3 regions of the Rhizobium sp. BT-226 genome follow, and region 1 is predicted to be linked to each of the others. Evidence: predicted binding sites of a transcription regulator. Region 1 holds the regulator's gene; each other region holds the start of a gene.
What was found. The regulator LexA, encoded in region 1, represses DNA repair genes until DNA is damaged. The targets are predictions, from matches to a motif close to TGTTCNNNNTGTGTTCNG.
Positions count from the first base shown of each region.

Region 2: the regulator LexA is predicted to act here: its motif matches at 2,457-2,474, upstream of OIU37_RS06840 (ATP-dependent helicase).
Region 3: the regulator LexA is predicted to act here: its motif matches at 1,580-1,597, upstream of OIU37_RS14705 (PA0069 family radical SAM protein).

Region 1 is NZ_JAOYTI010000001.1:280,835-285,147, reverse strand. It holds gene kdsA (3-deoxy-8-phosphooctulonate synthase) at 1-227, opposite strand, end outside; gene OIU37_RS01630 (VOC family protein) at 224-1,120, opposite strand; gene lexA (transcriptional repressor LexA) at 1,316-2,035, shown strand; gene OIU37_RS01620 (ComEC/Rec2 family competence protein) at 2,016-4,313, opposite strand, start outside.
Region 2 is NZ_JAOYTI010000001.1:1,336,177-1,340,489, forward strand. It holds gene OIU37_RS06830 (PrkA family serine protein kinase) at 1-1,380, opposite strand, end outside; gene OIU37_RS06835 (VOC family protein) at 1,793-2,269, opposite strand; gene OIU37_RS06840 (ATP-dependent helicase) at 2,517-4,313, shown strand, end outside.
Region 3 is NZ_JAOYTI010000002.1:899,261-903,573, forward strand. It holds gene moaB (molybdenum cofactor biosynthesis protein B) at 1-261, shown strand, start outside; gene OIU37_RS14695 (hypothetical protein) at 284-619, opposite strand; gene OIU37_RS14700 (glycosyltransferase family 2 protein) at 1,008-1,526, opposite strand; gene OIU37_RS14705 (PA0069 family radical SAM protein) at 1,666-2,823, shown strand; gene OIU37_RS14710 (ribonuclease HII) at 3,048-3,737, shown strand; gene OIU37_RS14715 (F0F1 ATP synthase subunit B) at 4,095-4,313, opposite strand, start outside.

The DNA of each region.
Region 1 (4,313 bases):
TCGGCCGACAGCGAGGTCCGGTTCGCCTTGTCGAAGGAGCTCTTGTAGACGAGGCCGATGCCGAGCTTTCCGCAAAGCTCTTTCAGCGTGCCGGCAACCATGAAGGCGTGGTCGCGGCTCTCCATCTGGCATGGACCGGCAATCAGCGACAGGCGGCCGGTATTGGAAAAGGTGACCTGGCCTTGGCCTTCGCCGATCCTGACTTCGGAATTCGTATCAGTGCTCATCGTGTTTCCTCGAAGGCGAAGAGCGTGCCCTGCCCGGGCGCGGGCTTCACCAGAATGCGGTTGTTCTTGCGCGTGTATGTCACCCCGTTAGCAGCCAAATGCGCTTCTGTCACGGCAAGATCGGCGACAGTGAAGAGGATTGCCCGGCCGCGTAGGCCGCGATCGGCGGATGAGCCACCAATGTCGAAATAGGCCTCCAGCCCTTCTGGCGTCATCAGGCTGATTTTGGCATTCGATGCCGCGATATTGACGCCGAAACCGGTTTTCTCGACTGCCGATTGCGCCACGGCAAGGCTGACGAAGGCAGCGAAGGCGGCCGGCTCCGGCGTGCAAAGCGCGATCTCGACTATGCCGGTGACGCCATTGGCATGTGTTTCAAGCGCGGCGCGGTCGGCCGGCAGCGGATTGACGCGCTCGACGGTGAAAAGCAGGAGATCAGGCGCGCGCAGGTCGCCGGCAAAAGCCAGCTTGAAGCCGGCGATCGTCTCGGAACCGTCCGGCATCGTCATCGGCCGGGTGAACTGCAGCATCTCGCCGGCGCTCGATCCGTTGCCGACGAAGTTTTGATGATCGATGCCGCCAGCCTTGCTGCCGAAGGCCAGTCCCGAAAGCCCCTCCTCGCCGCAGCGGAAGCGGAAGGCCTGGTTGCGGGCAGTGAAGACATTGCCTTGCCGCGCCGATGCCTCGCTCTCCTCGACGCTCGCAACCCCGAGCGGCTCCAGATAGGTCTTATCGGCAAAAAAGACGCAGGCATTCTCCGTTCCGAAGGGATGGCGCGCATCGGAGGCAACGGTGAAGCCGAGCTTGCCGAGCCTTTCGCGCGCCAGATCGATATTGACGACCGGCAGCACGACATGATCCAGCGGGTGCGGTTTGGCGGAATGCTCGTTCATCATGTCCCTCCTGGAAAGGTCAAGAGATGTGCAGCGCGACCTTCAATACAAGACTTGTGTCCCAATCCGGCGAATGAAAATAAAAATCTCAACGAGTTGGCGCCAAGTTTTACGGAAATTTAGCTACTTGCGGAACACATATGGAACATATAGTGTCTGTTCTGGATTTGTTTCAATCACGAGGTCACAACGTCGATGCTCACGCGCAAACAACAGGAGCTTCTCCTCTTCATTCATGAGCGCATGAAGGAATCCGGCGTTCCGCCATCTTTCGACGAGATGAAGGATGCCCTGGACCTCGCCTCGAAGTCCGGGATTCATCGCTTGATTACAGCGCTCGAGGAGAGAGGCTTCATTCGCCGCCTACCGAACCGCGCCCGCGCGCTCGAGGTCATCAAGCTTCCGGAGGCCTACAGCCCCAGTATCCAGCCCCGGCGCGGCTTTTCGCCGAGCGTCATCGAGGGCAGCCTCGGCAAGCCACAGCCGGTCGCCGCCCCTGCTCCTGCAAAGCCCGTCGCCGACAACGGCAATTCGGTCTCCGTGCCGGTCATGGGCCGAATCGCTGCCGGTGTTCCGATCTCGGCGATCCAGAACAACACCCACGACATCGTCGTTCCGGCCGACATGCTCGGCTCCGGTGAACATTACGCGCTGGAGGTCAAGGGCGATTCGATGATCGACGCCGGCATCTTCGACGGCGACACCGTGATCATCCGCAACGGCAGCACTGCAAGTCCCGGTGATATCGTCGTTGCCCTCGTCGATGACGAGGAAGCGACGCTGAAGCGCTTCCGGCGCAAGGGCGCCTCGATCGCGCTAGAAGCCGCCAACCCGGCGTACGAGACCCGGATCTTCGGGCCGGACCGCGTCAAGGTACAGGGCAAACTCGTCGGCCTCATTCGCCGCTATCACTGACATTGGCCAGGCCGGTTTCGGTAAAACTGTTGCTGCGCCAGTCATAGGCGCGATGGCGCATCCATGGCCGCGACAATGCATCGAATGCGGTTGCGACCTCCGGGCCGGCATCCGTGAAGCGCAACTCGATGGAACCGCTCCTGCGAAGCGTCTCACCGGTGAAGAGCGTCGCGCCTGAGCGGCAGCTGTTTAAGCGAAGGCGGACCGACGTCACGACGATATCGGCGGCGTCGCATGCCGAGCCTAGATAGGCGGCATTGTCGATGACGGTTACCACCTGACCATTGCCAAGCCTTGATGTGCACCAGGCCTTCTTGACGCAGGAAAAGCGGTTTGCGTCACCGCCCGCTGCGGCGGCCCGCATCGCGGTCCTTGCTTCGTTTTGCTGATCGCGGGAAAGCCCGACGCGGCGATCTTCTCCCTCCGGCGGGATAGCAGGACCGTCCAGCATCTTCGGCGGATCATGCTTCTGCAGGACCAGCGCTCTCTGCCACTGGTCGAAGATGAAATCCGGCGGTCTTTCACGGTTGGAAGCCATTGCCGCCGCCTCGACGATTGCGACGAGACTACCATCCTCCGAAATCACCAGATCCGGCGGCCGGGGAACCGGCAGAAGCAGCAGGATGAGCGTCGCGACCGCGATAATCGATGTGCCGATATGGCGCAACCGGGTGCGGAGCAGCGTCAGCAGCAGAAAGCCTGCCACGGCGACGGTGAAATACCAGGCGGGCAAGCGGCCGACGTCGATATTGCCATTCCAGCCGGACACCGTCTTTGCGACCGCGATCACCAGATCGAGGCCGAATCCGACGATCTTCCAGGCCCAAACATCCAAGCCGAAAGGCATGAGCAGCATTGCCAGCAAGCCGGCCGGCATAATGATGAAGGAGATGATCGGCATTGTCGCGAGATTTGCCGGCAGGCCGTAGGCGGTCAGGCGATGAAAATGCTCGATCGAAAACAGCGCGGTGGAAAAACCGCCGATCAACGAGGTCAGGAAGACGCCGCCGAAGAAGCCCGCAACGGTAACGAAGGGCCTGATGATCGGCAGCTTCAGGAAAGCGTTTTCGCGGACCCGCCGATCCTTCCACAGCTGATAGCCAGAGACCAGCGCCAATGTGGCGGCAAAAGACATCTGGAAGCTCGGACCCAAGACCTCGGACGGCGAAATGACAATGATGACGTGCGCGGAGAGAGCGACATTGCGTAGGCTGATCGACGGCCGGTCGAAGAAGACGGCGATCAACATAATGGCCATCATGATGAAAGCGCGTTCGGCAGAGACCGCAAAGCCGGAGATCAGGAAATAGGCGGTGACGGTGATGAGCGCGCCGGCGGCGGCAATCTTCTTCGTCGGATAGGCCTCGGCGACACCGGGAAAGAGGCTGAGCAGCATCCGCAAGCCGACGAAGAAGATTCCGGCCGACAGCGCCATGTTGAGACCGGAGATGGCGATGATATGCGCCAGACCGGACTGGCGCAGCGCTTCCGTCGTCGCATCCGAGATGGCGCGCCGCTCGTCCGTCACCAGAGCAGCGGCAAAAGCGCCGGTGTCGCCGGGCAGGATCGACCTTATGCGGTCGCCGATACCGCTGCGCAGCCGGTAGAGCCATTCCAGCAGCGCTTCGGTCGTCGATCTGGCCGCCTGCGGACCTGCCTGCACATCGACCTTCGTCGGCGCACCGTAGAAGAAGCCGTTGGCGCCGATGCCATCGAAATAGGCACCGAAGGAGAAGTCGTTGAGCCCGGGAAGCGCTGGGCCTGCCGGCGGCGTCAGCCGCGCTCTGCCAGTGATGATATCGCCGATCTCGAAGGCCACGTCCGCGCCGCGGGCGATTGCGGTGATGCGGTCCGGCGGCCGCTTCACCTGTGGCGCCTCAGTGCCGGTAACGGCAAGAATGTAGCGCCACCGCCCGCGATCATCACCTTCGCGCCGCTCGACACGGCCGGTCACCGTCGTCGTCACGGCGGAATCGAGGATCACGGTGGAAGCCCGCCGGCTCTCGAACTGCGCCGTGACCATGCCGCAGGCCACGAGTGAAAGCGCCAGCAGCGTTGCCCGCACTGCCGCCCGGCTGCGGCCGGCGATGAGAACCGCCACGGTCAGCGCCAACAGGCAGAGCAGTGATGCAACGAGAGGAAAATCCGATGCCGCGAGAAACCAGCCGGCTGACCCGGCGCCGAGGAAGACCGGCGAAAACAGCAGCAGGCGGCCATGGTCTACCTCCTCGCCCAGCATGCGCATGCCGGCACGCAGCAATTGCGAGGCTGCGGCCGG
Region 2 (4,313 bases), 1.1 Mb from region 1:
CTCGCGGCGGATCGACTGCTCCAGCACATACATCAGGTGAACCGGATCGGCACCGATATCCGTGGTGTCGTGATTGAAGGTGGAAGCGAGCACCTTGAAGGCGAAGCGGGTCGATATGCCGTCCATGCCTTCGTCGATGCCGGCGGCATCCCGATATTCCTGGACACTGCGGGCGCGCGGGTCCGTCTCTTTCAGGCTTTCGCCGTCATAGGTACGCATTTTCGAGAAGTACGTCGAATTCTCATGTTTGCGCAGACGCGAAAGCACGGAGAAGCGGGCCAGCATTTCGAGCGTCGCCGGAGCGCATGGCGCATCGGCGAGTTCCGATCCCTCGATCAGCTTTTCGTAGATCTTCTGCTCTTCCGTGACGCGCAGGCAATAGGGCACCTTGATCACGCAGATACGGTCGATGAAGGCCTCGTTGTTCTTGTTGGCCTTGAAGGTTTGCCATTCCGCTTCGTTCGAATGCGCAAGGACGATGCCGGAGAAGGGTATGGCGCCGATATTCTCGGAACCGATATAGTTCCCCTCCTGCGTCGCCGTCAGCAGCGGATGCAGCATCTTGATCGGCGCCTTGAACATCTCGACGAATTCGAGCACGCCCTGGTTGGCGCGGTTGAGGCCGCCCGAATAGCTGTAGGCATCGGGATCGTTCTGGGAATAGGTCTCCAGCTTGCGGATATCGACCTTGCCGACCAGCGACGAAATATCCTGATTGTTCTCGTCTCCAGGCTCGGTCTTGGCGATGGCGATCTGGCGCAACCGCGAAGGCTGTACTCTGACGACACGGAAGCGGGAAATATCTCCTCCGAAGTCATCAAGCCGCTTCAGGCACCACGGGCTCATCAATCCATTCAGGCGGCGCAGGGGAATGCCATATTGCTCCTGCAGGAGCGATCCCATCGTGTCCGGGTCGAAGAGGTTGAGCGGACTTTCGAAAACGGGGCTGATCTCATCACCCGCCTTCAGCACGTAGATCGGATGAACCTCCATCAGCAGCTTCAGCCGCTCCGCCAGCGATGACTTGCCGCCACCGACCGGGCCGAGAAGATAAAGGATCTGTTTGCGCTCCTCGAGCCCCTGCGCCGCATGCCGGAAGAAGGAAACGATGCGTTCGATTGTCTCTTCCATGCCATGGAAGCCGGCAAAGGCCGGATAGATCCGGATAGTCCGGTTCATGAATATCCGGCCGAGGCGCGTGTCCCTGGCGGTATCGACCATCTGCGGCTCGCCAATCGCGGCCAGCAGGCGCTCGGTCGCATTGGCATAGGCAAGCGGTTCTTTTTTACAAAGGTCGAGATACTCCGCGATCGACATATCGGTTTCGCGACGCGCATCATAGCTGCGGGTGAACGCATCAAATACGGATTCGCTCAGCATGGGCCCTCCATTCAAGGTTAATGCCACAGGCTCTAGGTCGTCATACCAAGGAGATGGACACGACATTCCTAAGAATCAATAGTTTCACAGGTATATTCCACGCTCACCGGCTGTTTCTGGCAATGCACAAAAACGTGCATGCACCGGTTATTTTTTTACTCTACGAAACTGTCTCTTATTGTAGTTGAGAAGGATGCCATTGCGATATCAGCACATTTCGCGACGTGACAGAAAGATGAAAAGGGTGTGCAATGTCGCCCGTGATTCGAGCACTGGAGAAATCGACGATTTGGCGGTCAATCTGCCCAAAGTCGATGCGGGACAGCGTGTGCCGATCCGCTCCAGACATGCTGGAAAACGGCCTATCCCAGCCATGCGCCCCGCATCGCGATCATGCGCCTACCCGCGCGACTCAGCCGTTGAATGCCTTCTCCAGAGCGGCGACATCGATCTTGACCATGCCGAGCATCACTTCGGTCACCCGTCTGGCCCGCTCACTGTTGCTGTCGGAGATCATCTCGGACAGCACGCGCGGCACGATCTGCCAGGAAAGGCCCCAGCGGTCCTTCAGCCAGCCGCAGGCCTCCGGCGTGCCGCCATTGGCGAGGAAGGCCTCCCATATCCGATCGATCTCGGCCTGGCTTTCCACAAGAATCGCGATCGAGAAGGAGTGGTTGAAGCTATCGAGCGGGCCGGCCTTCATCGCCAGAAATGCCTGTTCGGCGAGCGTGAACTCGATCAGCTCGACGCTGCCGGGAGGCCCGCTCGGCGTTTCCGCCTGAAGTATGGTGGTGCGGCCGATCCTCGAGTCCGGGATAACAGACACGTAGAATTCGACGGCTTCGCGCGCTTCCTCGGCGAACCAGAGATTTGAAACGACCTTCGGCATGAATCGGCCTCCTTGTTGATGGGTGTGATCCGGACTGCTGTCCGATGACCCAAGGACGCCTCACCGGCGCCCGATCCGACACGTCGCGATCGGAAATTTTTAGCCCCGCACACACGCACGCCGACGGCAGCCGGGCTCGGCGGCGGTATTGCCGCCCGCAACATGCCGCCTGGAATAGCGCCGGCTCGGGAATGAAAGCAGAACATCTTTTCTGGCCTTTCCTTCCCGAATCACTACATTACGCGCCATGAGCAATAGTTTCGACGATATGCCCTTCTTCGACGAAGAGCCGGGCGAGATGGCGCGCAAGCCGCAGCCGCCTGCCGCACCCGCCGAAAGGGCGCCCGCCGCCGGTGGCGGCATCGCCGCCCGCGCCATGGCGGCTCGCGACGGCGGCAAGCGGCCCGATTACCTCGCCGGGTTGAACCCCGAGCAGACCGAAGCCGTCGAAACGTTGGAAGGCCCCGTCCTCGTGCTCGCCGGCGCCGGCACCGGCAAGACGCGCGTACTGACGACCCGCATCGCCCATATCCTCAACACCGGACGCGCCTTCCCCTCTCAGATCCTCGCCGTCACCTTCACCAACAAGGCTGCCCGCGAGATGAAGGAGCGCATCGCTTTGCTCGTCGGCGGCGCCGTCGAAGGCATGCCCTGGCTCGGCACCTTCCACTCGATCGGCGTCAAGCTGCTGCGCCGCCATGGGGAACTCGTCGGGCTGCGCTCCGATTTCACCATTCTCGATACTGACGACGTCGTCCGCCTGATCAAGCAGTTGATCCAGGCCGAAGGCCTCGACGACAAGCGCTGGCCGGCCAAGCAGTTCGCAGGCATGATCGACACCTGGAAGAACAGGGGTCTCGGCCCTGCCGATATCCCCGAGGGCGACGCCCGCGCCTTCGCCAATGGCCGCGGCCGCGATCTTTATTTCGCCTATCAGGCACGCCTGACGACGCTGAACGCCTGCGACTTCGGCGACCTGCTGATGCATCCGATCGCGATCTTCCGCAAGAACCCGGATCTCTTGAAGGAATATCACGGCCGCTTCCGCTATATCCTCGTCGACGAGTACCAGGACACCAACACCGCCCAGTATATGTGGTTGAGGCTCCTCGCCCAACGCGCCAAGGGCGAGCCGCAGAACGTCTGCTGCGTCGGCGACGACGACCAGTCGATCTATGGCTGGCGCGGCGCGGAGGTCGACAATATCCTGCGCTTCGAAAAGGATTTCCCCGGCGCCAAGGTCATCAAGCTCGAGCGCAACTACCGTTCGACCGAGCATATCCTCGGAGCCGCCGCCCATCTGATCGCCCATAATGAAGGCCGGCTCGGCAAGACGCTGTTCACCGACCGCTCCGATCCGGACGACGTCAAGGTGCAGGTGCACGCCTCCTGGGATTCGGAGGAGGAAGCCCGCGCCATCGGCGAGGAGATCGAGCAGCTCCAGCGCGGTAAGCATCTCTTGAACGACATGGCGATCCTCGTGCGCGCCTCCTTCCAGATGCGCGAATTCGAAGACCGCTTCGTCACCCTCGGCCTCAATTACCGCGTCATCGGCGGCCCGCGCTTCTACGAGCGCCTGGAAATCCGCGATGCCATGGCCTATTTCCGCCTGGTCGCTCAAGCCTCCGACGACCTCGCCTTCGAACGCATCATCAACACGCCGAAGCGCGGCCTCGGCGACACGACGGTGCGCGCGCTGCACGACTACGCGCGCGCCCGCGATATACCAATGCTTGCGGCGGCCGCCGACATCATCGAGACCGACGAGTTGAAGCCGAAGGCGCGAAAGGCGCTCTTCGACGTGATTCAATCTTTCCGCCGATGGCAGGAACTGCTTGAAAACACGCCGCATACCGAACTTGCCGAGCAGATCCTCGAAGAGTCCGGCTATACCGACATGTGGAAGAACGACAAGAGCGCCGAAGCACCCGGCCGCCTCGAAAACCTCAAGGAACTGATCCGCTCGATGGAAAGCTTCGAGTCGATGCGCGGCTTCCTCGAACACGTCTCCCTGGTGATGGATGCCGAGACCAACGAGAACCTT
Region 3 (4,313 bases), on a different contig from region 1:
GAAAAGCGGATGGACGGCTTTTCCGCCATCTTCCACCGCATCTCCTACGAGAAGATCGGCACGGCGACGATTCAATCGCGCGCCACGGCAGGTGTTGCCAACGCCACGTTCATCTTCGTGCTGCCGGGTTCGCCCGGCGCCTGCCGGGATGCCTGGGACGGCATTCTGAAAGGACAGCTCGACTATCGCAGCGCGCCGTGCAATTTCGTCGAGATCATGCCGCGTCTGGACGAGCACCTGAAACGCGGCGCGACAAAATAGACTGCCTGCAACAGCGGCATTCTTATGTCGCAAGGCCCGGCAGGACGGGCATCGTGTCCCAGCTGTCACCCGACAGCAGGACGCAGCTTATGCCGTGAACATCCGTGACGATGAGGGTCCAAGTGCCGCTTTCGGCGGCATAGACCTCGAGAATGGCGTTCTGGTTGATCAGTCCGACTGCCGTGAGCTTTTCGGCGAAGTTCTTGTCCAGGAAATTGACGATTTCGGGTCGGCCTGCGCAACTGCGCATCATCTGCGATGCTGCCGAATGCGGATGCGCGATCACCAATGTCGGCAATATGACGGCCATGAGGCCGTAGATCATACTGCGTACGCCGTAGATCCTACCGCGTGTCATGACGCACCTCCTTTCGCCGGGTACCCGGCAGAAGAGGAGATTTTTCGCTGACCTGTTCTGCCGTTCACCGGCATTTCATGGCCATTCCGTTGCGAAGCGCGGCGCTTCGACGGCGCCATGCACTAATTATAGCGCGAAATCCTATTGGGCGCCATCTTTTGCGCGATGACGGGAGGAGCATGATACTCCTCCGAGGTTCGGCGACCCGCCCCTCATCCGGCTGCCGCCACCTTCTCCCCGTAAACGGGGCGAAGGGACATGCCGCACCTGCTTCCCTCAATCTCGACGCTGCGTTTGGCACGTCCCCTCTCCCCGTTTTTTACGGGGAGAGGGTTAGGGTGAGGGGCTGCCATTGGCGCGAAGGCAGGATGACGAAGAGCGGAATTGCTTAGCGTGCGGCGCGGGCGACCCAGGACGGAATGAGTTCGCTCGCGAGCTTGCGCGGCTTCTGGCCTTTGACGAATTCCGTAAGAGCCATCCCGCTTTTGGCGGTGGCGAGCGCCAGCTTCTTCGGCATCAGCAAACCAAGCTCCAGCGGCGGCACGGCCCGGCCGACACGCTGGAAGAACGGGCGCCGATAGCCGCGCGAAGCGGTGAAGCGCGCCGGCAGTTTGTTCAGTGCGACGTATTCGGCGATTTCATCGATCCAGCCGGCCTGTGGTCTCGCGCCCGGCTCGACGAAGAGCAGCCATTCACCGCGGGCGGAGCGGACGATGTCCTTGATATCCCATTGCGAATGGAAGCGGCAGCCCGCGGCGTCGGCGACCCGCGAGGTGCCGTCGCGCGAGCCGTGATCGAGTACGACCACGTCGCTCACCAGCCCCTCCACCGCGCCTGCCACCAATACCGATAATGTCTGTGCCAGCTCAGATTCCTGATCCTGACATTCGAGAACAACCGTCAACATTGACCATTTATAATGCGCCGCACAAATTTTTGCCAGCGCCGTTTTCCTCATTTTGTTCTTGCATTGTTCTCGTTTTGCGGATAGGAATTTAATCAGCAAAACGGGCGGAGGCGATGGCTTTCCGCCGCGGGAGAATCCGATGAGAGAGCAGTCCCTGGCAGGGCAGGCCGCATTCGCGCCTGCCAATACGGCAGATATTGCCGATGCGATGATCGTGTCCTCCGGTCTGAGAGTCGAGGTCGACCGGCGGCGTGGACGTGGGGCGGGACTGAACCCGACAGGTCGGTTCGAAGCACAGCAGCGCGAGACCGTCGACGATGGCTGGCAGACGTGGGAAGAGCTGCCGCCCTTCAAGACCGAAGTACAGGTCGAGAAGCCGCGCACGGCCATCACCCGCAACGAATCGCCGGACCTTTCCTTCGACCGCTCGATCAATCCCTATCGCGGCTGCGAGCATGGCTGCATCTATTGTTTCGCCCGGCCGACACACGCCTATATGGGCCTTTCTGCAGGGCTCGATTTCGAGACGAAGCTCTTTGCCAAGCCCGATGCGGCAAAACTGCTGGAGCGGGAACTCGCCAAGCCCGGCTACAAGGTGCGGGTGATCGCGATCGGCACCAATACCGATCCCTATCAGCCGATCGAGAAGGAATGGCGCATCATGCGCGGCATTCTCGAGGTGTTGAACAAGGCGAACCATCCGGTATCGATCGTCACCAAGTCGGCGATGATCCTGCGTGATCTCGACATTTTGCAGGAGATGGCAGCTAAGAACCTGGTGCGCGTCGGCATCTCGGTGACCACGCTGGATCGCAAGCTTGCCCGGACGATGGAGCCGCGTGCCGCCACACCGCCGCGGCGGCTGGAGACGATCCACACCCTTGCCGAAGCAGGCATCCAGACGGCTGTCATGGCCGCACCGCTCATCCCGGCGCTGAACGACCACGAGCTGGAGCGCATCCTCGAATCGGCCAAGGCTGCCGGCGCCGCCGAGGCGAGCTATGTCATCCTCAGGCTGCCGCTCGAGGTCAGCCCGCTGTTTCGCGACTGGCTGCTGCAGCATTATCCCGATCGTTACCGGCACGTGATGTCGCTGGTGCGCTCGATGCGCGGCGGCAAGGATTATGATGCCGAATTCGGCAAGCGCATGAAGGGCGCCGGTCCCTATGCCTGGCAGATCGCAAGGCGCTTTGAGATGGCCGCCCGACGTTTCGGCCTGACGCGCCGCAGCGTGCCGTTGCGCGACGACCTGTTCGTGCCGCCGGACGGCAGCGGCGTGCAGCTGTCGCTGCTCTAGCCTTTTGTTTTTTACGCAATTCCGGACGGAAAACCGCTTCGCACTTTTCCTGGAATTGCTTCAAGCTTGCGCATCGGCTTCTCGATAAAACCGCCCTGTTTTCGAGCTCCGAGCGCAATTCCCGCGGATGGCCCTGACCGCCACCATCCGCCGGACCGGTCCCCGGCCGCCGCCCTGATCCGGGGACTTGCGGGAAATCGGGTTGGCGTGCGAGGTTCAGCCGCATGAAACCTCGCACGCCACCCGATTCTCCCCTGCTTTTCGACACGGCACCGCTCGTGCCGGATTTCAAACTCGAGCTCAAAGCCCGCAAGGCCGGCCATTGGCCGGTCGCCGGCGCCGATGAGGCTGGCCGTGGGCCGCTGGCGGGACCGGTCGTCGCTGCCGCCGTCATCCTCGATCCAAAGCGCATCCCCGAGGGTCTGAACGATTCCAAGCAGCTTTCGGCGCAACGGCGCGAGGAACTGTTCGTGCAGATTCTGGCGACCGCGACCGTTTCCATCGCCTCCTCGAGCTCGACGCGCATCGACGAGACGGATATCCGCAAGGCAAGCCTCGACGCCATGCGCCGCGCCATATGCAGCCTCGCCATTCCGGCCAGCTATGTGCTGACCGACGGGCTCGACGTGCCGCCCGGCCTCGATTGCCCCGGACAGGCCGTGGTCAAGGGTGATGCCCGCTCGGTCTCCATCGCCGCCGCCTCGATCGTCGCCAAGGTGACACGCGACCGGATGATGGCGCGGGCCCATCGTGTATTTCCGGATTACGGTTTTGCCGCGCATGTGGGCTACGGCACGGCGCAGCACCGCGCCGGCATTGAGAGGCACGGCCCCTGTTCGCTGCACCGGATGAGCTTCAGGCCGTTGCGCAAGACCGAGGATGGTCCCGAGACGGACGAGCTGCTTTCTGAGTAGTGCGCTTTTCAGGAGACCGGCATGCCAAACGCAACGGCCAGGTTAGGAAGTCGGCGCGTCTTGCTCCCTCTTCTCCCCAGCGGGGAGAAGGTGGCCCGAAGGGTCGGATGAGGGGGCCTCACGGCAGAACATTTGTTGTTGTGCTGAGCGAAAGCGAAGGGAATGAATGCTGTACCGTGTGGCCCCCTCATCCGCCTGCCGGCACTTCTCCCCGCTGGGGAGAAGAGACAAGTGGCGGCGTCACGCCTCGTTCTCAGCCGTTCCGGCGTTTGAGGTAGAGGCTGCGAAAAAAGAGCTTTGCCAAAAACCAAAGGCCGGGACATGCCCGGCCTTCGCTCTCAATCTTTTCGAAATTGCTCAGTTCAGCCGTGTCTTGACCTGGCCGACGGCAGTGCCGAAGAGCTCGGACTGGACCTTGGCGTCGGCCCGCTTGGCAAGCACGGTTTCGGCGGCCGCGATTGCGAGATCGACGGCGGCGGAACGTACCGCCTTCATCGCCTCGACCTCGGCCTGCTTGATCTTCTGCTCGGACAGCGCCGTGCGGTTGGCGACGAATTCTTCCGTCTTCTTCTTCGC